Regions from separate parts of the Streptomyces sp. NPDC048417 genome, predicted to be linked through region 1. Evidence: riboswitches for the same ligand, from Rfam matches in the RefSeq annotation. Region 1 holds a riboswitch; each other region holds the start of a gene.
What was found. Region 1 has a riboswitch for S-adenosylmethionine ahead of AB0D59_RS21845 (aminotransferase class V-fold PLP-dependent enzyme). Riboswitches for the same ligand answer to the same signal wherever they lie in the genome.
Positions count from the first base shown of each region.

Region 2: linked by a shared signal. The riboswitch ahead of AB0D59_RS03880 (amino acid ABC transporter permease) and the one ahead of AB0D59_RS21845 (aminotransferase class V-fold PLP-dependent enzyme) in region 1 are both predicted to bind S-adenosylmethionine.
Region 3: linked by a shared signal. The riboswitch ahead of AB0D59_RS12360 (putative leader peptide) and the one ahead of AB0D59_RS21845 (aminotransferase class V-fold PLP-dependent enzyme) in region 1 are both predicted to bind S-adenosylmethionine.
Region 4: linked by a shared signal. The riboswitch ahead of thrC (threonine synthase) and the one ahead of AB0D59_RS21845 (aminotransferase class V-fold PLP-dependent enzyme) in region 1 are both predicted to bind S-adenosylmethionine.

Region 1 covers NZ_JBEZKI010000013.1:198,727-204,118, reverse strand. The annotation lists gene AB0D59_RS21855 (cytochrome bc complex cytochrome b subunit) at 1-1,182, shown strand, start outside; gene trpD (anthranilate phosphoribosyltransferase) at 1,349-2,413, shown strand; SAM riboswitch class IV at 2,637-2,753, shown strand; gene AB0D59_RS21845 (aminotransferase class V-fold PLP-dependent enzyme) at 2,932-4,311, shown strand; gene AB0D59_RS21840 (hypothetical protein) at 4,452-5,117, shown strand; gene AB0D59_RS21835 (Lrp/AsnC ligand binding domain-containing protein) at 5,143-5,392, opposite strand, start outside.
Region 2 covers NZ_JBEZKI010000002.1:272,302-277,693, reverse strand. The annotation lists gene AB0D59_RS03905 (DUF2218 domain-containing protein) at 1-299, shown strand, start outside; gene AB0D59_RS03900 (hypothetical protein) at 301-1,110, opposite strand; gene AB0D59_RS03895 (hypothetical protein) at 1,253-1,510, opposite strand; gene AB0D59_RS03890 (putative leader peptide) at 1,671-1,802, shown strand; gene AB0D59_RS03885 (glutathione S-transferase C-terminal domain-containing protein) at 1,924-2,796, shown strand; SAM riboswitch class IV at 2,874-2,997, shown strand; gene AB0D59_RS03880 (amino acid ABC transporter permease) at 3,399-4,379, shown strand; gene AB0D59_RS03875 (amino acid ABC transporter ATP-binding protein) at 4,376-5,158, shown strand; gene AB0D59_RS03870 (ABC transporter substrate-binding protein) at 5,220-5,392, shown strand, end outside.
Region 3 covers NZ_JBEZKI010000006.1:286,164-291,555, forward strand. The annotation lists gene AB0D59_RS12350 (ABC transporter permease) at 1-423, opposite strand, end outside; gene AB0D59_RS12355 (ABC transporter substrate-binding protein) at 427-2,046, opposite strand; gene AB0D59_RS12360 (putative leader peptide) at 2,283-2,456, opposite strand; SAM riboswitch class IV at 2,435-2,548, opposite strand; gene AB0D59_RS12365 (DUF427 domain-containing protein) at 3,007-3,822, shown strand; gene AB0D59_RS12370 (DUF1684 domain-containing protein) at 4,032-4,853, opposite strand; gene egtA (ergothioneine biosynthesis glutamate--cysteine ligase EgtA) at 5,213-5,392, shown strand, end outside.
Region 4 covers NZ_JBEZKI010000003.1:275,319-280,710, forward strand. The annotation lists gene AB0D59_RS06155 (ubiquitin-like small modifier protein 1) at 277-552, opposite strand; gene thrC (threonine synthase) at 599-1,885, opposite strand; SAM riboswitch class I at 1,904-2,066, opposite strand; gene AB0D59_RS06165 (glucosyl-3-phosphoglycerate synthase) at 2,224-3,168, shown strand; gene AB0D59_RS06170 (trehalose-6-phosphate synthase) at 3,251-4,675, shown strand; gene otsB (trehalose-phosphatase) at 4,753-5,392, opposite strand, start outside.

The DNA.
Region 1 (5,392 bases):
GGCTTCCTGCTGTTCGTCCTGGGCATGTTCACCGGCTTCACCGGTTACTCGCTCCCGGACGACCTGCTCTCCGGCACCGGTGTCCGCTTCACCGAGGGCGCCATCCTGTCGATGCCGATCGTCGGCACGTACATCTCGTACTTCCTCTTCGGCGGCGAGTTCCCCGGCCACGACTTCGTGGGGCGGTTCTACTCGATCCACATCCTGCTGCTGCCGGGCATCATGCTCGGCCTGGTGGTGGGCCACCTGATCCTGGTCTTCTACCACAAGCACACGCAGTTCGCGGGTCCCGGAAAGAGCGAGAAGAACGTCGTCGGCATGCCGCTGCTGCCGGTCTACATGGCCAAGGCCGGAGGCTTCTTCTTCCTGGTCTTCGGTGTCATCGCGGCCATCGCGGCGACCACCCAGATCAACCCGATCTGGGCCATGGGCCCCTACCGTCCGGACCAGGTGTCCACCGGCGCCCAGCCCGACTGGTACATGGGCTTCGCCGAGGGCCTGATCCGTTACATGCCCGGCTGGGAGATCAACTTCTGGGGCCACACCCTGGTCCTGGGCGTCTTCATCCCGCTGGTCCTGTTCGGTCTGGTGCTGGGCGCGATCGCGCTCTACCCGTTCATCGAGTCCTGGGTCACCGGGGACAAGAGCGAGCACCACATCCTGGACCGGCCGCGCAACGCCCCGACCCGTACCGGGTTCGGTGTCGCCTGGGTGACCGTGTACATGGTGGGCCTGGTCGGTGGTGGCAACGACCTCATCGCCACCCACTTCCATCTGTCGATCAACGACGTGACCTGGTTCGTCCGGATCTTCTTCTTCGCCGGACCGGTGATCGCGTTCCTCGTCACCAAGCGGATCTGCCTCGGCCTGCAGCGCCGGGACCGCGAGAAGGTGCTGCACGGCCGCGAGACCGGCATCATCAAGCGGCTGCCGCACGGTGAGTTCATCGAGGTGCACGAGCCGCTCAGCCAGGAGCAGCTGCACACCCTCACGGCCCACCACCAGTACGAGCCGGCCCAGGTCGGCGCGGCGGTGGACGAGAACGGTGTCGAGCGCAAGATCAAGGGGTCCGAGAAGCTCCGCGCCAAGCTGAGCGGCGCCTACTACGGCGAGGACAACCAGATCCCGAAGCCCACCGTCGAGGAGTACAAGGAGATCACGAGCGGCCACGGCCACCACTGATCGACCGCGTCGCCACAACACGGTCGAAGGGCCCCCGTCCGGATGGGCCCCCGGTCTGAGTTTGTTCGAGGACTAGGGGAGGACGGGGGCCCTTCGCCGCGCCCGGGGCTGGATAGGGTGGGCCTGACACTGTTTTCTTGCCGGTACGACGATCAGGAGCGGCCTTATGAGCGCTGTGACCCCCGCTGGAGGCGACACCGCGGCGGGCCGTTCCTGGCCCGAGGTACTGAACGCGCTGCTGTACGGCGAGGACCAGAGCGCGGACGCGACGGCCTGGGCGATGGACCAGATCATGCGCGGCCAGGCGACCGACGCCCAGATCGCCGGTTTCGTCGTCGCCCTGCGGGCCAAGGGCGAGACGGTCGACGAGATCAACGGCCTGGTCCGCACGATGTACGCGCACGCCAACGTCATCGAGGTACCGGGCCGCACGGTCGACATCGTCGGCACCGGCGGCGACGGCGCCAAGACGGTGAACATCTCCACGATGTCGGCGCTGGTGGTGGCCGGCACCGGGGCGAAGGTCGTCAAGCACGGCAACCGGGCGGCGTCCTCCGCGTCCGGTGCCTCGGACGTGCTGGAGAAGCTCGGCGTCAACCTCGACCTGACCCCGCGGCGGGTCGCCGAGGTCGCCGAGGAGGCCGGCATCACCTTCTGCTTCGCCGTCAAGTTCCACCCGGCGCTGCGCCATGCGGGCGCGGCCCGCGGCCAGCTGGGCATCCGCACGGTGTTCAACATCCTCGGCCCGCTGACCAACCCCGCGCAGGTGCGGGCCCAGGCGGTCGGCGTCGCGGATCCGCGCATGGCACCGGTCGTGGCGGGCGTCTTCGCCGAGCGCGGCAACTCCTCGCTGGTCTTCCGCGGCGACGACGGCCTCGACGAGCTGACGACCACCGCCACGTCCCACGTCTGGATCGTCCGCGACGGCAAGGTCACCGAGGAGACCTTCGACCCGAGGGACGTCGGCATCGAGCTGGTCCCGGTGGAGGCGCTGCGCGGCGGCGACCCGTCGTACAACGCGGAGGTCGCCCGCCGCCTCCTGGACGGCGAGACGGGCCCGGTCCGCGACGCGGTCCTGTTGAACTCGGCGGCGGCACTGGTGGCCCTGGACCCGGGCACCGGAACGCTGGCCGAGCAGATCCGCGCCGGCATGGACAAGGCAGCGGAGTCCATCGACTCGGGCGCGGCCAAGCGGGCGCTGGAGCGCTGGGCGGCGGCGACGAACAGGTAGGGGCCGCGGTCGGCGGGCCGAGGCGCGGTACGGCACCGCCGGACTACGCCGTCGTGGCTGACCGCCGTTGCGGCGGGGATGAGTTCCCCCTCTCCCCGCCGCGCCGGAGCGCAACCACAGACAGCCTTCCCGGCGTTGGCGAGCCGGCGTCGGTCCCTGGCGGTGTTCCGTCATCCGGACAGGAGTTGCGCGTCGGCGATCACTTCACTTACTTTTCTTGCCAGGTCATGAGTGACAGTCATGAGGCCCCGGCCGACTGTCCGGCAACCCTCCGTCCGTGGCGGGGTGCCCCGGGTGAAGACCAGGCCGTAGGCAGCGAGGTCTACGGCAAGCGCGGACCCCTCACGCTCTTTTGAATGAGCACAGCCCAGGGGTCCTGGTCGTCGAGGGAGCCTTCTGTGAGCAAGCGAATGCGATAGGGCGTCGAGCCCCGCCTCCGCGTACCCCTTTCACCTTTTCCCGTGCCGTCGACGCGTCGTCCGGCCGGCGATTTCGCTCGCCTCTCACAGGAGTTCGCCATGTCTGTCGCCACCGCTGCCACCGCCCAGTCCCTTTGTGCCCCGCTGCCCGTTCTGGGCGGGGATGTCACCGTCCCGCTCGTCACCGGCGGCGAGGTCACCTACGCGGCCCTCGACTACGCGGCCAGCGCCCCCGCCCTCCAGCGGGTCTGGGACGACGTGGCGGCGTACGCCCCCTACTACGGCAGCGTCCACCGCGGCGCCGGCTACCTCTCCCAGCTCTCCACGGACCTCTTCGAGAACGCCCGCCGGACCGTCGCCGAGTTCCTCGACTGCCGCCCCGACGACCAGCTGGTCTTCACCCGCTCCACCACCGACTCCCTCAACCTGCTCGCCGCCGCCGTCCCCGCCGACTGCCAGGTCTTCGTCTTCGAGACCGAGCATCACGCGAGCCTGCTCCCCTGGAAGGACGCCCGGGTCACCTACCTCGACGCGCCCCGCACCCCGCGGCAGGCCGTCGAGACCCTGGAGCGCGCCCTCGCCGACCGCACTGTGTCCAGTGAGGGAGGGCACGGCCCGGCCCTGGTCTGCGTCACCGGCGCGTCCAACGTCACCGGCGAGCTGTGGCCCGTACGGGAGCTGGCGGCCGCCGCGCACGCGCACGGCGCCCGGATCGTCCTGGACGCCGCCCAGCTGGCCCCGCACCACCCCGTGTCCGTCCGGGACCTGGACGTCGACTGGGTCGCCTTCTCCGGCCACAAGCTGTACGCCCCCTTCGGCTCCGGCGTGCTGGCCGGCCGCGCCGACTGGCTGCAGGCCGCCGAGCCCTACCTCGCGGGCGGCGGCGCCAGCCGCAAGGTCACCCGGCGGGAGGACGGGGGAGTGGCCGTGGAGTGGCACGAGAGCGCCGCGCGGCACGAGGCGGGCTCGCCCAACGTCATCGGCGCCTACTCCATCGCCTCCGCCTGCAAGGCACTCACCGAGGCCGGCTTCGACACGCTGGTCGCCCGCGAGCAGCACCTGATCGAGAAGGTGCGGGCGGGGCTCGCCGAGGTTCCCGAGGTCCGGGTCCTCTCCCTCTTCGGCGACGACGCCCCGCGCGTCGGAGTGATCAGCTTCGTGGTGGACGGCTGGAACAGCTCCCACTTCGCCGCCGCCCTCTCCGCCGAGTACGGCATCGGGGTCCGCGACGGCCTCTTCTGCGCCCACCCGCTGGTCAGGACCCTGCTGGGCTCCGACCCGCAGACCCAGGGCGAGTGCGGGGCGCCGGAGGCGGCACCCGGCGAGAAGTCCCTCAACGCCATCCGGGTGAGCTTCGGGGCGGGCACGCCGGACGAGCACGTGGAGCGCTTCGTCGACGCGGTGCGGGAACTGGTGACCGACGGGGCGAAGTGGTCGTACCGCACGGAGGACGGCCGCTGTGTCCCGGCGGTGAGCTGACCCACCCGCGGGGGTGTCGGTAGGACCACCCCCCGATCCGGTGTCCAGGCCCAGCGACGAGGAGCGTCGTGAACGCCAGGATTCATGTAGTCGGCAACGGGCCGACGAGGAATCCGACACCTGGAACCGGGGGCACACCCATGAACGAAACCGTCGCGAGGCGCCTGACGGGCCTCGCCTCCATCACCGCGGCGGCCGCCTTCATCGTCGAGGTACCGCTGTACTTCGTCTACTCCGGTCCGCCGCCGGACTCGAACGTCCTGACCAGGCTGCTGGTCGGGATCTTCGGGCTGGCGTTCGTGGTCGTGTTCGTGACGGCCTTCCGCGAACTGGTCAAGCGGGCCGACCCGGCCAGTGAATGGATCGGCTCGATGGCCTTCGCGACCGGACTGGTGTACGCGACGATCACTCTGGTCTCCAGCGGACTGGAAGGCGGCGCGGTCATCGCCGCGGACCACCCGATCGACCCGACCATCGCGGTCAGCGGCACCTACGTCCTGTACGGGTCGATCAGCCGCCTGATGCTCGCCCTCTGCCTGACCGCGGTGGGTTACGGGATCTCCCGCACCGGCCTGCTGCCACGCTGGACCGGTCGTTCCGCCCACGTCCTGGCAGCGGTCAACCTGGCCTTCGTGCCGTCCGTGTTCTTCGGCAACGACCCCGCGCACTTCTACGCGGCGAACGGCTGGGGCACCACCGCCCTGATGGGGGCGATGCTCAGCTACTGGCTGCTCGCCGTGGGTGTCTCGGCCTACCGCAGTGCCGGGCGACGTGCGCCCGTCGGCTCACCGGCCCTGCGGCACTGACGCCCGCCCGGCCTGGACCGCCGGTTCAGCTGTCCAGGCCGATGGCGAAGGCCGCCTCCAGGTCGTGCTGGGAGTACGTGCGGAACGCGACGTGCGTGTCCGTGGCCTCCACGCCGGGGATCTTGCTGATGGAGCCGGGGATGACCTCGGCGAGGTCCTCGTGCTGCTTCACCCGGACCATGGCGATCAGGTCGTAGGTACCGGTGACCGAGAAGACCTCGCTGACGCTGTCCAGCGCGGCGATCCGTTCCGCGATCTCGGGGATCCGGTCCACG
Region 2 (5,392 bases), on a different contig from region 1:
CCCGCTACGCCAAGCAGCTCGCCTCCCACCTCGGACGCCGCTCCCGGACCAGCTGGGACGAGGAGACCGGCACCGGCGGGATCGTCTTCCAGAACGGCACCGGCACCCTCACCGCCACTGAGGGTGCCCTGCTGCTCGCCGTGGAGACGGACCCGGAGAACCTCGACCTCCTGGAGGACGTCGTCGGCCGCCACCTGGTCCGCTTCGGTACCCGCGACGAACTCGTCGTCGAATGGCACCGCGACAACGGTGACCCGGGCACCATCCAGACCAACTCCGAGGCCCCGCAGCCGCACTGAGCTAGTCGAACTGGCTCGGCATCGGTGCCGGGGTCTTGCCGGACAGGACGTCCTTGAGGCGCTGGGCGCCGGTCTGCACGGCCAGCGCGGTGCTGTCGTGGTCGACGCCGGACAGGCCGCCGTTGGTGACCGCCGCCCCGGAGGCGCCGATGCGCAGCACCGCCACGTCCGTGGTGTAGGTGGCGGACTGGCCGTTGGCGTTGCCCTGGACGGTCACCGTCAGGGCCTCGCGCGCGTCGCCCGACTTCGGCACCTTCGCCGAGACGACCTGCACGGTCCGCTTGCCGCCGTCCTTGCCGGTGGCGGTGAACTGGGCGCACTCGTCCGGCAGGGTCTTCAGCCAGGCCAGCGTGGCGTCCAGGTTCGCCGAGCCGTAGTCGCCGACCTGGTACAGCATCCGGGCGTCCTCCGAGGTGAACCCGCGCAGCCCGGAGGCGCCCAAGGCGCGGCCGAGGAGGCTGTCGGAGTAGAGGCCGTCCAGGAGGTGCTGGCAGTCGGCGGCGTCGGACTTGGCCGTGAGGAAGTCGGCCACGTCGACCTTGCCGACCAGCATCGAGTTGCGCCAGGTCGCCGCGTCTTTGGCCAGCTGCCAGTTGTCCTCGATGTCGGCCGGTGTGATCAGCGCGGCCTGCGCGCCCGCCCGGGTGAGGGCGGGGGTCGCAGACGGGGACGCGGGGGAGTGCTCGCCGGCCGGTGAGACGGGCACCGCCTCGAGGCCGCCGCTCTGGTCCGTACAGGCCGCCGTGGCGAGCAGAATCCCCGCCGCCAGGGCCGAGGCGAGAACACGCACGGGTCGGGACGGACGGATCATCGCGACTGCCTCCTCGGGAACGCGGTACGTCACTCCGCGGGGGCAGCGGTGCTGCGTCACTCCGCGGACGACGGCGGTACGTCCCTCCACGCCACCATCCGGCACGGCCGCCGACCACCCGCACGTGTCGTTCGGGTGAGCGTCATGATCCGGGGGCCGTGATCCGCACCTTCCGGCTGCCGCAGCGCGGGCACACCGCGTCGGTGAGCGGCGACCGCACGGCCCGGCCGGCCTCGTCCACGTACTCCTGGGTGCTCTGCAGGTCCGGGTCGGCGATCGGGTCGGTGAAGAACACGGCCTGGAAGGTCGCCTCCCAGGCCGTGCCGCACCGCCCGCAGCCGAACGCGAAGGTCTCGGGCACGGCACCGGGCACCGGCCCGGGACCCGGGGGCTCGCTCATCGCATCCGGCTCCTGTCACTCGGCCTGCCTCTCCAGCGGACAACCGCTCCCGCCCGGCGGCAAGCCGGGGCCGGGTGTCCCAGGCGTGGACGCCCCCTTGACGGCACGCGGAGGCCGATCGACACTCCAGGTGGGAATCCTAGTGAAAAGGTAGGGAAAGATGGGTCGGCTGCGCACGGTCACCGGCAGGCAGCGCCGAGAGAGCCGTACGCCCTGCCCCGTCCCGCTGCTCACCTCCCGCCTGCACATCGACCTGCTGCGCGTGTGCAGCGCCATCAGCCGCACCGGCTGAGCCCCCGCTCCCGGCCGTACCGGCCGAGCGCCCGCCGTCGGCCGCACCCGCCGAACGCCCACCCACCGACGAACGCTTCCGCCGCGCGTACGTCCGCGCGTCCGCACCCCCGGGGAGACGCATGTCCATCACTCCGTTCGCCGCCCTCCCGTCCGTCCGGGCCACCCCCGCCTTCCGCGGGCGCATCGGCCGGGACGCGCGCAGCGGCCACTACGCCGTGCCGCGCCGCTACCGGCTCCACCTCGCCACCGCCTGTCCCGACGGCCTCCGCATCGCCGTCGGCCACAGCCTGCTGGCCCTCGACGACTGTTGTCCGGTCACCTATCTGCCCGCCGTCCCGGACTGTCCGGACGGCAGCCACACGGCGCTGCGCCCGCTGTACGAGGCGAGCGCCCACCACTACTCGGGACCGGCCCTCGCACCCGTGCTCAGCGACGACTGGTCCGGCCGTATCGTCAGCACCCACAGCCGGGACATCCTGCGCGACCTGGACCGCCACTTCGGCGACGGCGTCACCAGGCTGTACCCGTGCGGTGCCGAGGCCGAGATCGAGGCCGTCGAGCGGCTGTGCTCCGAGGGCATCGAGCAGGCGGCGCAGCACGCCGGCCGAGCGGGCGGCGACCCGGCGGCGCTTGAGGTGCTGCTCGCCGCCCTGGACGAGCTGGAGCGTCGGCTGACCGGCGCGGAGTTCCTGGTCGGCGGGCAACTCACGGCAGCGGACGTCGAGTTGTGGGTGACCCTGGTGCAACTCGACACCGTGCACCGCAACCACCTGGACGCCTCCGCCGTGCACGCCGTCGCCGGCCACCCGGTGCTGTGGGCCTACGCCCGCCGGCTGGCCGCCCGCCCGGCCTTCGGCGCCCACCTCGACCTCGACGGCATCGCCCGCCGTCACCACGGCCGTTGCCAGGGTCTGGAAGCCGCCGGCGCGGCCGTCCAGATCCTGGACTGGGCGGGCCATGCGGCGGACACCCCCGGCGTTCCGCGCAGGTGAGAGCGGCCCGAACCGTTCCGCCAGTCGGACAGGCGTTGACATTCGTTCGGGCAACTGCGTTACTTGCGAACCAGAACGGTCAAGAGCGTCAGCGTCAAGCCCTGGCTTGCTGACCGGCAACCCTCGCATCGCGGTGGGGTGCCCCAGGTGACGACCGGACCGATGACGTTTCGGCAAGCGACGATTCGGTAAGCGCGAGGCCCCCCGGGGCCGGCTCGACAGTGACAGGTGACGGACATGTACGCAGCTTCCAGGACGGCCCAGCGCCGCACCTCGGGCTGCGTACGCCCGTATCCGAGCCCTCTCGTCGCCGACCGCGCCGTCGACCTGCTCCGTGTCAACAGCGCCCTGTGTAGCGCGTGTACCGCACCGGGCTGTGCCCGCTGTCGGGTCTGACCAGGCCTTTCCGCCTCGCCCGCAGCACGGCTCCCACAGCCTCGCGCCCCAGCGTCTCTGACGAAGCACCGGCCGCCCCGGTGCGCAGCCGCCCGCCCCATCCCGTGTCCCGCGCGCCTCCGCGCATCCGTGCCGTGCCCGAACGCGGCCCGGTGCCGCGGCCCCGGCCGTGTGATCCGGGGTGTCCGACTCCGCCGGAGCCCACCATGAGTGAACCCCCAGGCGCCCTGTCCGTAGCCGAGGCGCCACCACGCACTGACGTACCGTCAAAGCCGTTGGGTGCCCAGCGAGTTCAGCCGCTGCGCCGACCCGGGCGGTGGATCGCCACCGCCGTCGTCCTGGTGGTCGTCGCGCAGTTCGCGCACGGACTGGCCACCAACCCCTTCTATCAGTGGGACCGGTTCCGCTACTGGTTCCTGCGGCCCACCATCCTCGACGGCCTCGTCATCACCCTCGAAGTCGCCGCGCTCAGCGCCGTGCTGGGCCTCCTCGGTGGCGTCGTGCTGGCCGTCGCCCGGCTCTCCGGCAGCCCCGTGCTGCGGGCGGTGAGCTGGACCTACACCTGGCTGTTCCGCTCGATCCCGCTGATCGTTCTGCTGATCTTCCTCTACAACTTCTCGGCCCTGTACCAGACGTTGAGCCTGGGCGTGCCCTTCGGCCCGTCCTTCGTCAGCTTCGACGAGTCCAAGCTCGCCACCGACATGGTGGTCGCCGTGGTCGGCCTCAGCCTCAACGAGGCGGCCTACGCGGCCGAGGTGGTGCGCGGCGGCATCCTCTCCGTCGACCAGGGCCAGCACGAGGCGGCCGACGCGCTCGGTCTGCCCAAGAGCTACCAGTTCACCCGGATCGTCTTCCCGCAGGCCCTGCGCTCCATCGTGCCGAACTACGTCAACCAGCTCATCGGGCTGATCAAGGGCACGTCCCTGGTGTTCTACGTCTCGCTGCTCGACCTCTTCGGCTCGGTGCAGTCCATGGGCAGCACCTATCCCGGCGACATCGTGCCGCTGCTGCTCGTGGCCACCGTCTGGTACCTGATCCTGACCAGCGCCGTCTCCGTCGTCCAGTTCTACGTCGAGCGGTACTTCGCCCGCGGCGCCACCCGCACGCTGCCGCCGACCCCCCTCCAGAAACTCCGCACCGGCCTCGGCGACCTGCGGGAACGGATACGCCGGGAGGCCGCCGCATGACCACCGCACCGGACATCGCGCCCGCCGCCCTGGAGATCCACGACGTCCACAAGTCGTACGGAGCCCACCGCGTCCTCGACGGCGTCGACCTGACCGTCCGCCCCGGCGAGGTCACCGTCATCCTCGGCCCGTCCGGCTCCGGCAAGTCCACGCTGCTGAGGGTGATCAACCACCTGGAGAAGCCCGAGACCGGCTATGTCAGCGTCGGCGGCGAACTGGTCGGCGTGAAGCGCCACGGCGACCGGCTCAAGGAGCTGAGCGAACGCGCCATCCTGGCCCAGCGCAGCCGGATCGGCTTCGTCTTCCAGAACTTCAACCTGTTCCCGCACCTGACGGTCCTCGACAACGTCGCGGCCGCGCCCGTCGCCACCGGGAAGCTGACCAGGCCCGAGGCCCAGCAGCTGGCCAAGGAACTCCTCGAACGGGTCGGCCTCGGCGAGCGCGTGGGCGCCTACCCACGGCAGCTGTCGGGCGGGCAGCAGCAGCGCGTCGCCATCGCCCGCGCCCTCGCGCTGCGCCCCGGGATCATCCTCTTCGACGAACCGACCTCCGCGCTCGACCCCGAACTGGTCGGCGAGGTCCTCGCCGTCATCAAGGACCTGGCCTCCAGCGGCAGCACCCTGGTGATCGTCACCCACGAGATCGGCTTCGCCCGTGAGGTCGCCGACCGGATCGTCTTCATCGACGGCGGAAAGATCGTCGAACAGGGCCCGCCCGCCGAGGTCCTCGACAGTCCGCGGCACGAACGGACCCGGGACTTCCTCCGCAAGGTCCTCTGAACCACCCCCCTGCACGTGAATCACGCCCCTTTCACTTGTCACTGGAACACGAAGGACAGCCATGCCCACGCTCCTCTCCCGACGCAGCCTGATCCGCGGCCTCACCACGGCGACCGCCGTCGCGACCCTCGCCACCGGGCTCGCCGCCTGCGGGGGCGACAGCGACGCCGCGACCACGACCGACAGAGCCAAGAGCGGCGAGGTCGTCATCGGACAGGTCTCCAACGGCGCCGC
Region 3 (5,392 bases), on a different contig from region 1:
GGGCAGCGACAGCAGCAGCTGCCGCAGCCACCGCTGCGAGGTGTACGTCGCCACCACCGCGAGGCCGCCGCCGAGCACCATCGCCAGCAGCAGCGCGGCACCGGTCAGCTGGAGCGTCTGCGGCAGCGCGTCGGCCAGCGTGGTGGTCACGGGGCGGCCGGTGGAGACCGCGTCGCCGAAGTCCCCGCGCACCGCCCGGCCCAGATACTCCGCGTACTGCACCAGCACGGGCTTGTCGAAGCCGTACTCGTGCCGCAACTCGGCGAGTTGGGCCGGATCGACCTGCCCCGAGTCCATCCCGGCCCCGGCCATCGCGGAGACCGGGTCACCCGGCAGGAAGTCGAGCACCAGGAACGACACCGTGTAGGCCGCCCACAGCACCCCGACCGCCTGCGCCAGCCGTTTGATCACATAGCGGCGCATCCGCTAGCCGATCCAGGTGTCGTGCAGCTGGACGCGGCTGCCGGAGTCGAATGTGAGGTCGTGCACCTTGTTCGAGACGCCGAGCTGGGTCTGGAGCTCCACCACCGGCACGTCGTACGCGTTCTGCACGAGCAGCCGCTGCGCCTGAGCGACCAGCTGCCTGCGCTTCGCGGTGTCCGTGGTCGCGGCCTGCGAGGACAGTGCCGTGTCCAGCGAACTGGCGGGCAGGTGGTAGAAGTTGGCCAGCTGGGTGGAGAAGGAGCTGCGCAGGATGTCCGGGTCGGCGCGGGTCGTGTTCCCCCACACCACGTCGAAGTCACCCGACTGGAGCGTGGTGGCGAACTGGGTGACCGGGAGCTGCTTGAGCACCACGTCGATCCCGACGGCCTTGAGCTGCTGCTGGACCAGCTCCAGCGCGGGCTGGTTGGTGGCCGCGTTGGGGAACCAGCTGATGGTCAGGCTCAGCTTCTTACCGCCCTTGGTGCGGACTCCGTCGCCGCCGGACTTCCAACCGGCCTCGTCCAGCAGGGACTTGGCCTTGGCCGCGTCGAAGGCGAGGTCAGTGGAGAGGTCGGTGTAGTCGGGCGTGGTGTGCGCCAGGATGCTGGTCGCCGGCTGGGTGCCGGTCGGGAAGACGGTGTCCGCGATCTGCTTGCGGTCGACGGCGGCCAGGATCGCCTGGCGCACCTTCGCGTCCTTCAGCAGGGGCCGCGAGTTGTTGAGTCCCAGACCGAACACCACGCCGGGGTTGGCCCGGCTCCGGAGGGCGACCTGGCCGCCCTTGAGCGCCGCCTCGTTGGCCTTGCCGACGCTGCTGATCACGTCCACCTGCCCGGACTGGAGACTGCCGGCCCGCACCCCCGCCTCGGGCACGACCTTGAACACCAGCTTGTCCAGGTAGGCCTCGCCCTTCTTCGACCACAGCGAGGAACCCCAGCCGTACCCGGTTCGCCTGGCCAGGGTGACCGACTGGTTCTGCACGTACTGCTTCAGCACGAACGGCCCGGAGCCGACCACGCCGTCACTGCACTTCTGCTGCGGGGACTTCCGCACGCTCGCCGACGACTCGATGCCCAGCGAGTGGGTCGAAGTCGCCTGCAGGAACTGGGCGTTGGGCTGCTTGAAGGCCACCTTGACGGTGAGCGGGTCGATCACGCTGGTGCTCTTGACACCGCTCAGATAGCCCTCGGCGAGGGTGCCCAGGGCGCCGAGGTCCGGCACCGCGTCGAAGTTGTCCTTGACCACCTGCGCGGTCAGCTTGGACCCGTCGCTGAAGGTGACCCCCGACCGCAGATGGAAGGTGAACGTCGTCGCGTCGGTGCTGATGTCCCAGCTCTTGGCGAGCCACGGCACGATCTTGCCGGTCTTCGGGTCCTGGTCGGTCAGGGAGTCCACGATCTGGCGCACCGAGTAGATGGTGTCGTTGCTGCCGACCTGCTGCGGATCCACGCAGCCGGCGTCGGAGCCCACCGCGAAGGTCAGGGTGCCGCCGGACTTCGCCTGGCCGCTTCCGCCGCCGGAGCCGTCGTCGCCCGAACCGCACGCGGTCAGCAGGACGCTGGTGGTCAGGAGCGCGGCCAGGGGCGCCCATCGGGAGGGTCTGAAATCCGGGAGTGCAGTCACGGAGGGCTTTCTCCTACTCGTGGCACCCGGCACGGGGTGCCGGGCTGCGGGGCGCGAGGCACGGCCGTGCAGGGGCGTGCGGCCCCCGCCGGATCGGCGCCGGCCGGGGGAAGCGCTGTGCAGACGGAAGGCGAACGGAGGGCACGTGGACGACACCGGGGACCGGTGGCGAGGGGAAGGGCGGCGCGAAGGGGCCGTGGCCGGTGACGGAGGTCAGCCGGCGGCAGGCGGACCGGTCAGAGCCGACAGAGGCAGCTGGTCGAGCGCTTCAGATCGATGTGACGCCGACGCGAGAGCCGGGAGTACGCCGTGGCGTCGGCGGGGGAGGCAGCCGGGTCATCGCTGTGTCGCATGCCGGTCCCTCCTCGTCTCCGGCCCCGGTCACGGGGGCACGCGCTTGCGGGAGTCATCGGTGATCCCGCCGGGCTTTCACCTGGAGCACCCCACCGCGCGGGAGGGTTGCCGGTCAGCGAGCCAGGGCTTGACGCTGACACTCAATGCCGTTGGCGATCGTACGGATCGGTTTTGGCGTACGTCAATGCCGCACCCGGACTGGCGGTTTGAGAAGACGCGACCGTCTCACGTGCCGGGACGCATGGTGGACGCACCTTGTGCCGTGTGCTTTGATCCGGCCATGGAGACCGCAGGTCAGGCACGCGCCGTGCCGCTCGACCCGTTCTGGGCGGGCCGCCGCGCCGACCAGTTCGCCCAGACCTGTCGCTGACCACTCGCTCTTTTCAGTTCAGCTCCTTCTCCTCGAAGTGGATCCGGCAACGGGCGCGGGAGACTCGTGCCGCCTTCGAACCCGTCTCGGTGTGGGAGCGTGCCAGTGGAGTACCCACGGGTCTTCGGCCGCCCCGAGCAGCCAGCGGCCTGGCCGGAGAACCGTCCCTACGTCGCCGAACTCAGCGCGTGAGCAAGCCGAAGTCACCGCTTGAGCAAGCCGAAGGAGAGCCGGTCATGTCCCCATTCCCCACCGCGCAGACCGTGCGGACCACCCCCGAGGGGCTCCTGTGGGAGCCGAGCGAACGCTGGGTGCGCGGCCGTAAGAGTGACGTCACGGTCGTCGACAGCCGCCACCCCGTCCTCGTCTGGGAGCCCGGTGTTCCCGTACCGCTGTACGCGTTCCCGCGCGCGGAGGTGCGCGAGGAACTCCTCCGCCCCGCCAAGAACCCGCCGACCGGTACGCACACGGGCTCGCAGATCTTCTACGACGTCGAGGTCGACGGCGAACTGCTGGAGAACGCCGCCTGGACCTTCCCGGCCGCCGACCTGGCCGATCACATCGCCTTCGAGTGGTTCCGGCGTGTCGGGCGGGGCCTGGACCACTGGTACGAGGAGGAGGAAGAGATCTTCATCCACCCCCGTGACCCGCACAAGCGGGTGGACGCCATCCCCAGCAGCCGTCACCTGGTGGTCGAGATCGACGGCACGGTCGTCGCGGACACCCGCCGGCCGGTCCTGCTCTTCGAGACCGGTCTGCCCACCCGCTACTACGTCCCGCGCGAGGACGTCCGCCTCGACCTGCTCGAAGCCACCGACCATCACACCGGCTGCCCCTACAAGGGCACCGCCGAGTACTGGTCGTGGCGCGCTGCGGCCGACGTCCCGCCCAACGTCGTCTGGAGCTACCCGGACCCGCTGCCCGCGGTCGGTGCCGTCCAGGGGCTCCTCGCCTTCTACAACGAGGCGGTCGACATCACCCTCGACGGGGAACGGGTGGCGCGCCCCGTCACCCACTTCACCAAGGCGCTCTCGGAGCAACAGCACACCTGACGGGAGACGACCGCCGCATCCGTCTCGACGGGGTGCGCCGGTCCACGGTCGGCCACACCGCCACGGCCGGTGGCGTCACCGGACAACCGGGCCCGGCGCTGCCGCCGCCCGGACCACGGGATCGCGGCGGCCGGCACCCGCGGACAGCCCCCGCCGCCGACCGCGGACCACGGCTACGGCGGCGGGGGGGCCGGGAGACGCGCGTCCCGTCAGGGGCGTCCGCCGCGCTCCAGCGGGATCTTCTCGCCCGTCTCGATCCCGACCGGCAGGCGGTTCTCGGTCGGCGGCAGCGGGCAGGTGGCCAGGTCCGTGTAGGCGCAGGGCAGGTTGGCGGCGCGGTTGAAGTCGATCGTCACCCTGCCCTCGGCGTCGGGGGCGGGGATCTGGAGGGAGCGGTTCGCCGCGTAGGTGGTCACACCGGAGGTCCTGTCGGTGAACAGCACCATCAGGGCTCCGGGCGTCCGGCCGCTGAACGCGGTGAGCCGGTGCGCAGTGCCCTCCAGTTCGAACTCGACCTGGCCGGGGGAGTCGTAGACATGCTCCAGACCCTCGACGGCGGCACCGACCGTCACCGGGCGCGGGGTGTCGAAGGGCAGGAAGCGGCCGGAGAGCACCCAGCGTGCGTCGGGCTCGTAGGCAGGTGTCCCGGTGAACGCCGTACGCAGCGCGTTGCCGGGGTGGCGGGGGCGCACGATGTCGTGTCCGCCGCGTTTGGCGACCTCGATCACCGCGTCGCCCCAGCTGACGTACACACTGGCGCGTTCGGCGAGGACGCCGAAGTCGTGGCGGCCGTGCACGATCTGCTCGTCGATGGCCACCTCCTCGCCCTCGTCCAACTCCACGACCACGCCGTCGGCGGTGCTCGACCAGGCACCGGGCGCGTCCTCGAACCGGGTGGGCTCGTCGCTGAGCCAGTGGAGGCCGGTGATCGCGAGGAACCCGTGCGGGCCGGCCAGCACCGCCTCCTTCTGCCGGTGCCACTCCTCCCACTCCTGTACGAAGCTCATCCGGTCGACGTCCTGGACGGTCATGTCGGCTCCCTCCCGCTGCATGTCCTGTCCTTCGTGCAACAGCCGCGCCTGCACGGATCATCCCGCCAGGGCCGAGTCGTTCCTGGCCAAGGGCCGCCAGCCCATCGACCGGACGAGCAGTTGCTCCGTCGCGCATCCTGCGCAAGGTACGCCGGGACGACCGGTCATGGGCCCAGACGGGCTGAGGGTGGCCCGGGACCTCCCGGGTCGTCCGTTGCGGGTCGCCGCATGCCCGGTCGTCTGGAAAGTGCGCTCTTGTCATGACAGGGCAGGACGGCGGACCCTGGCAGCAGGCACAGCGGTACGCGCAGCGGACGTCGGAGCCCCGACGGCCCTGAGGCGGCTCAGGAGGCTCGCGGATGTCGGTTTCACCGGAGTGCGGCGCTGACGGTCCTGCTGTCAGCGAACACGAGGCGGAGGCGCTGGTCGAGGGAGTCTGCTTCAAGACGGGCCCGCCGCGCAGCGTCGGGGTCGAGGTGGAGTGGCTCGTCCACCGGGAGCGTGTACCGCACGACAGCGTGGGCCGGGAAGACCTGGAA
Region 4 (5,392 bases), on a different contig from region 1:
CCGCATATAACCCGCACACTTTGGCTACTTCTTGTCGGGTCTGCGGTATCGAATACGGGGCTCCCGACCTGGAGATCGGGACCGCGTTCCCCAACTGTACCGCGCTCAACCACACAGAATTGCCCCCTCCGCTTCTCGCACGGAGGGGGCACTGCATCCATTAGCGGCTCCGCCGCGGGGATGAACACTCGGTGATGGGTATTACCGAAGGTAATGTTCGGTCATACGGGCATCACGACAGCCAGGTCAGCAGGGTCGCCGGGGCGGTCGGCGGGGTCAGCCGCCGGCGACGGCCGGGATGATGGAGACGCCGGCGCCGTCCGGGGTGGCCGTCTCCAGACCCTGCTCGAACCGCACATCGTCATCATTGACGTACACATTCACGAACCGGCGCAGCTTGCCCTCGTCGTCGAGAACACGGCCGGCGATCCCGGTGTGGTTCTTCTCCAGATCGGAGATGACATCGCCGAGGGTGGCCCCTTCGGCACTGACTTCGGCCTGACCACCGGTGTAGGTGCGCAGGATGGTGGGGATGCGAACGGTGACGCTCACGTTTAAACCTCCGGTTAGAGCAACGCCCTGGTTTTCTGTGGCTGACTTAGGCGAGCCCGGCCTCACGGAACGAATCGAGAGTGGGCCGAATAGTCGCCGTAAGCCCGGTCCCCGCCACGGCGTCCAGTGTCTTCAGTCCATCACCCGTGTTGAGCACGACAACCGACTTCGTCGGATCGATCAGCCCATTCTCGATGAGCTTCCTGGTGACTCCGACCGTCACCCCGCCGGCGGTCTCCGCGAAGATTCCCTCGGTCCGCGCGAGCAGCTTGATCGCGTCGACGACCTGCTCGTCGGTCACGTCCTCCACCGCACCGCCGGTACGGCGCGCGATGTCCAGGACGTACGGCCCGTCGGCCGGGTTGCCGATGGCGAGGGACTTGGCGATGGTGTTCGGCTTCTGCGGCCGCACCACGTCGTGGCCCGCCTTGTAGGCCACCGACACCGGCGAGCACCCCTCGGCCTGCGCACCGAAGATCTTGTACGGCTTGTCCTCGACGAGCCCGAGCTTGATCAGCTCCTGCAGCCCCTTGTCGATCTTCGTGAGCTGCGAGCCGGAGGCGATCGGGACGACCAGCTGGTCGGGGATCCGCCAGCCGAGCTGCTCGCAGATCTCGTACGCCAGGGTCTTGGACCCCTCCGCGTAGTACGGCCGCAGGTTGACGTTGACGAAGCCCCAGCCCTCGCCGGCCGAGTCACCGATCAGCTCGGAGCAGAAGCGGTTCACGTCGTCGTAGTTGCCCTCGATGCCGACGAGCTCGCCGCCGTAGATCGCGGCCATGACGATCTTGCCCTGCTCCAGGTCGTGCGGGATGAACACGCAGGAGCGGAAGCCGGCCCGGGCGGCGGCGGCACCGACCGCGCCGGCGAGGTTGCCGGTGGAGGAGCAGGAGAGCGTGGTGTAGCCGAAGGCGCGCGCGGCCTCGACGGCCTGGGCGACGACCCGGTCCTTGAAGGAGTGCGTCGGGTTGCCGGAGTCGTCCTTGACGTACAGGCCGCCGGTGACGCCCAGCTCCTTCGCCAGGTTGTCGGCCTGGACGAGCTTGGTCCAGCCCGGGTTGATGTTCGGCTTGGTCGCCACGTCCGCGGGGACGGGCAGCAGCGGCGCGTAGCGCCAGATGTTCGCGGGACCCGCTTCGATCCGCTTCCGCAGCTCCTCGGTGTCGTAGGCCGAGAAGTCATACGCGATTTCGAGCGGGCCGAAACACTCCTCGCAGGCGAACACGGGGCCGAGCGGCACGCGGTGGCCGCACTCGCGGCAGCTCAGGGCGGCGGCGGGACCGAGGTCGACGGTCGTGGAGTCGGTGGTGGTCGCAGAAGTCTGCACAGCCATGTGAGGCGAGGCCCTTTCTCCTCATCTTCCTCACGACGCATCTCGCCGTGAGACGGATTTGGCACCTTCCCTAGCCGGGAGCCTCGCGAGCGATCGACAGTGATCAGCGATCCACGAGTAACCGACTGGAGGGTTGCCGGGGCTTCATCGGGCCGTATCCCTCTGCCCCTCTGGATGAGCGGTATGCGGTTGTCAACGGCCGGTGACCCCAGGACATGCGATGGTCATCGGCGTTGTTCAAGACTGTAACCGAAGGCCAGGACAGTTGAGATAGTCGTCCGAACCGCGAGATGGATCACACCTCGCAGTGTGATCGTGACAGTGAGGAGCCGCTGACTGTGCTGGAAGAAGTCGAGCGCTGGCTGGCCACCCGCTCCTGGTCCATGAACGATCGCCCCCTGCACCGGATACTCGCCGCCAAGCAGCGCACCGGGCAGTCCGTCTCCGTCGTGCTGCCCGCGCTCAACGAGGAGGAGACGGTCGGCGACATCGTCGCGATCATCCGTCACGACCTCATACGGCAGGTGCCGCTCGTCGACGAGATCGTGGTCGTCGACTCCGGTTCCACCGACCGTACGGCGGCGGTGGCCGCGGCGGCCGGCGCCCGGGTCGTGCACCGCGACACGATCCTGCCGCGCATCCCCGCCGTCCCCGGCAAGGGCGAGGTCCTCTGGCGCTCCCTCCTCGTCACCACCGGCGACATCGTCTGCTTCATCGACGCCGACCTACGTGACTTCTCCTCCGACTTCGTCACCGGGATCGTCGGCCCGCTGCTGACCGACCCGGACGTGGACCTCGTCAAGGCGATGTACGACCGCCCGCTCGCCGGCTCGGCCGGACAGGGCGGCCGGGTCACCGAACTGATGGCCCGCCCGCTGCTGAACATGCACTGGCCGCAGCTGGCCGGGTTCGTCCAGCCGCTCGGCGGCGAGTACGCGGCCCGCCGCTCGCTCCTCGAACAGCTCCCCTTCCCGGTCGGCTACGGCGTGGAGCTGGGCATGCTGGTCGACGCCCTGCACCTGGTCGGCCTGGACGCCCTCGCCCAGGTCGACGTGGGGGTCCGCAAACACCGTCACCAGGACGGCCAGGCCCTCGGCCGGATGTCCGCCGCGATCTACCGCACCGCGCAGCTGCGGCTGGCCCGCGGGCATCTGATCCGGCCCGCCCTGACCCAGTTCGAACGGGGCGAGGACGGCTTCGAGCCGCGCACCTACTCCGTGGACACCGAGGAACGGCCGCCGATGGCGGAGATCGCCGAGTACGCCGAGCGCCGGGTGGCGTGACTTCTACGTACGGCCGTATACGGCGGCGCGTCGGGCACGGCCGTACGTTTGAGCGTTTCCGGGCCGGGCTAGGTTGTGGCGTATGGCTTCCACCGGCGGTGCTGAGGTGCTGGTCGCGTCCAACCGCGGCCCGGTTTCGTATGAAGTGGGCGAAGGCGGTGCGCTGCGCGCCAAGCGGGGTGGCGGCGGGCTGGTCTCGGGGCTGTCGGCCATCGGGCCGGACGCGAACGCGGTGTGGGTGTGCGCGGCGCTGAGCGACGGCGACCGGGAGGCGGTACGGCGGGCCGACGGCGGCCGGCTGCCGGCCGGGGACAGCGGCGGGCAGCAGGTCCGGATGCTCGACATCGATCCGGACGTGTTCTCGGACGCGTACAACGGCATCGCGAACTCGGTGCTCTGGTTCGTCCACCACATGCTCTACCAGACCCCGCTGGAGCCGGTCTTCGACGCGGAGTTCCGGCGCCGGTGGGCCTCGTACCAGGCCTACAACCAGGCGTTCGCCGAGGCGCTGGCGCAGGAGGCGGGCGAGGGCGCGGTGGTCGTCATCCAGGACTACCACCTGGCGCTGGCTCCGCGGATGCTGCGCCGGCTGCGGCCTGATCTCCGTATCGGCCATTTCTCCCACACCCCGTGGGCACCGCCGGACTACTTCCGGCTGCTCCCCGACGACATCGCGGCGGAACTGCTCGGCGGGATCCTGGGCGCCGATCACGCCGCGTTCCTGACCCGGCGGTGGGCGGACGCGTTCGTGGCCTGCTGTCATGCGGTGCTGGGCCCGGGGATTCCGGCGGCCGGGGAGACCCGGATCGGGGTGCACGGGCTGGGGGCCGACGCGGAGTTCCTGCGGAAGCGGTCGCACGAGCCGGACGTGGACGAGCGGATGCGGGCGCTGCGGGAGGAGATCGGCGAGGGCCGCAGGACGATCGTCCGGGTGGACCGGACCGAGCTGTCGAAGAACATCGTGCGGGGTCTGCTGGCGTACCGGCAGCTGCTCGACGACCACCCCGAGTGGCGGGAGCGGGTGGTGCATGTCGCGTTCGCGTATCCGTCGCGGCAGGACCTCGCGGTGTACCGCGACTACACGGCCGAGGTGCAGCGGGTCGCGGACGACATCAACTCGGCGTACGGGACAGCGGATTGGACGCCGGTGGTCCTCCACGTCAAGGACGACTTCGCCCGCTCGCTGGCGGCCTACCGGCTGGCCGACGTGGCGTTGGTGAACCCGATCCGGGACGGCATGAACCTGGTCGCCAAGGAGATCCCGGTGGTGTCCGACGAGGGGTGCGTGCTGGTGCTCTCGCGGGAGGCGGGGGCGTACGAGGAGCTGGGCGAGGACGCGGTGGTCGTGAACCCGTACGACATCGGGGGGACGGCCGTGGCTTTGCAGCAGGCGTTGACCATGGGGGTGGAGGAGCGGGCGGAGCGGACGAAGCGGCTCGCCGCGGCGGCTACGGCGTTGCCGCCTGCGGCGTGGTTCCTTGAGCAGTTGGAGGCGTTGGGCGGGTGAGTACCTCGGCTGCGGGTCCGGTGGGGGCTGGTCGCGCCCACGCGGCGGAGCCGCATATGGATACAGCCCCGCGCCCCTTAAGGGGCGCTGTGGTGAGCCAGGTTTTCTAGCAGCCGTACGACTTCCTCCGGGCCGTTGACCACCAGGTCCGATCGCTCCGCGAGTTCCGTGACCTCCTCGCTGCCGCTGCATACCAGGAGGCCCGGGACGCCTTCCGCCCGGAGTTTCTCCACTGCCGCGAAGGCCGGGATGTCGCCCAGGTCGTCGCCGGCGTAGAGGACCGCGCCCGCGCCGATCTCTCGCGCGTAATCGCGCAGGGCCACGCCCTTGTCCATGCCCGGGGGGCGCAGTTCCAGGACCAGGCGGCCCGGTTCGACGATCAGGGCGTGCCGGGTGGCCAGGTCGGTCAGAGGGGCGCGGAGGGACTCGAAGGTGGCCTGGGGGTCGTCGGCCCGGCGGGTGTGGACGGCCACGGCATGGCCCTTGTCCTCGATCCAGGTGCCCCGCGCCCCCGCGCCGTCGATGACGGCCGGGAGTTCGGCGCGGACGGCGGCGATGCCGGGGTGCGGCGGGGGCGCGGTGATCTCGCCCGTCGCCGCGTCCCAGCGCTCGGCGCCGTAGTGGCCGAGGACGACGAGGTGGTCCAGGCCGGGGACGCCGGCGAAACCGCCGTAGCGGACGGCGATCTCGGCGGGGCGGCCGGTGATGACGGCGACG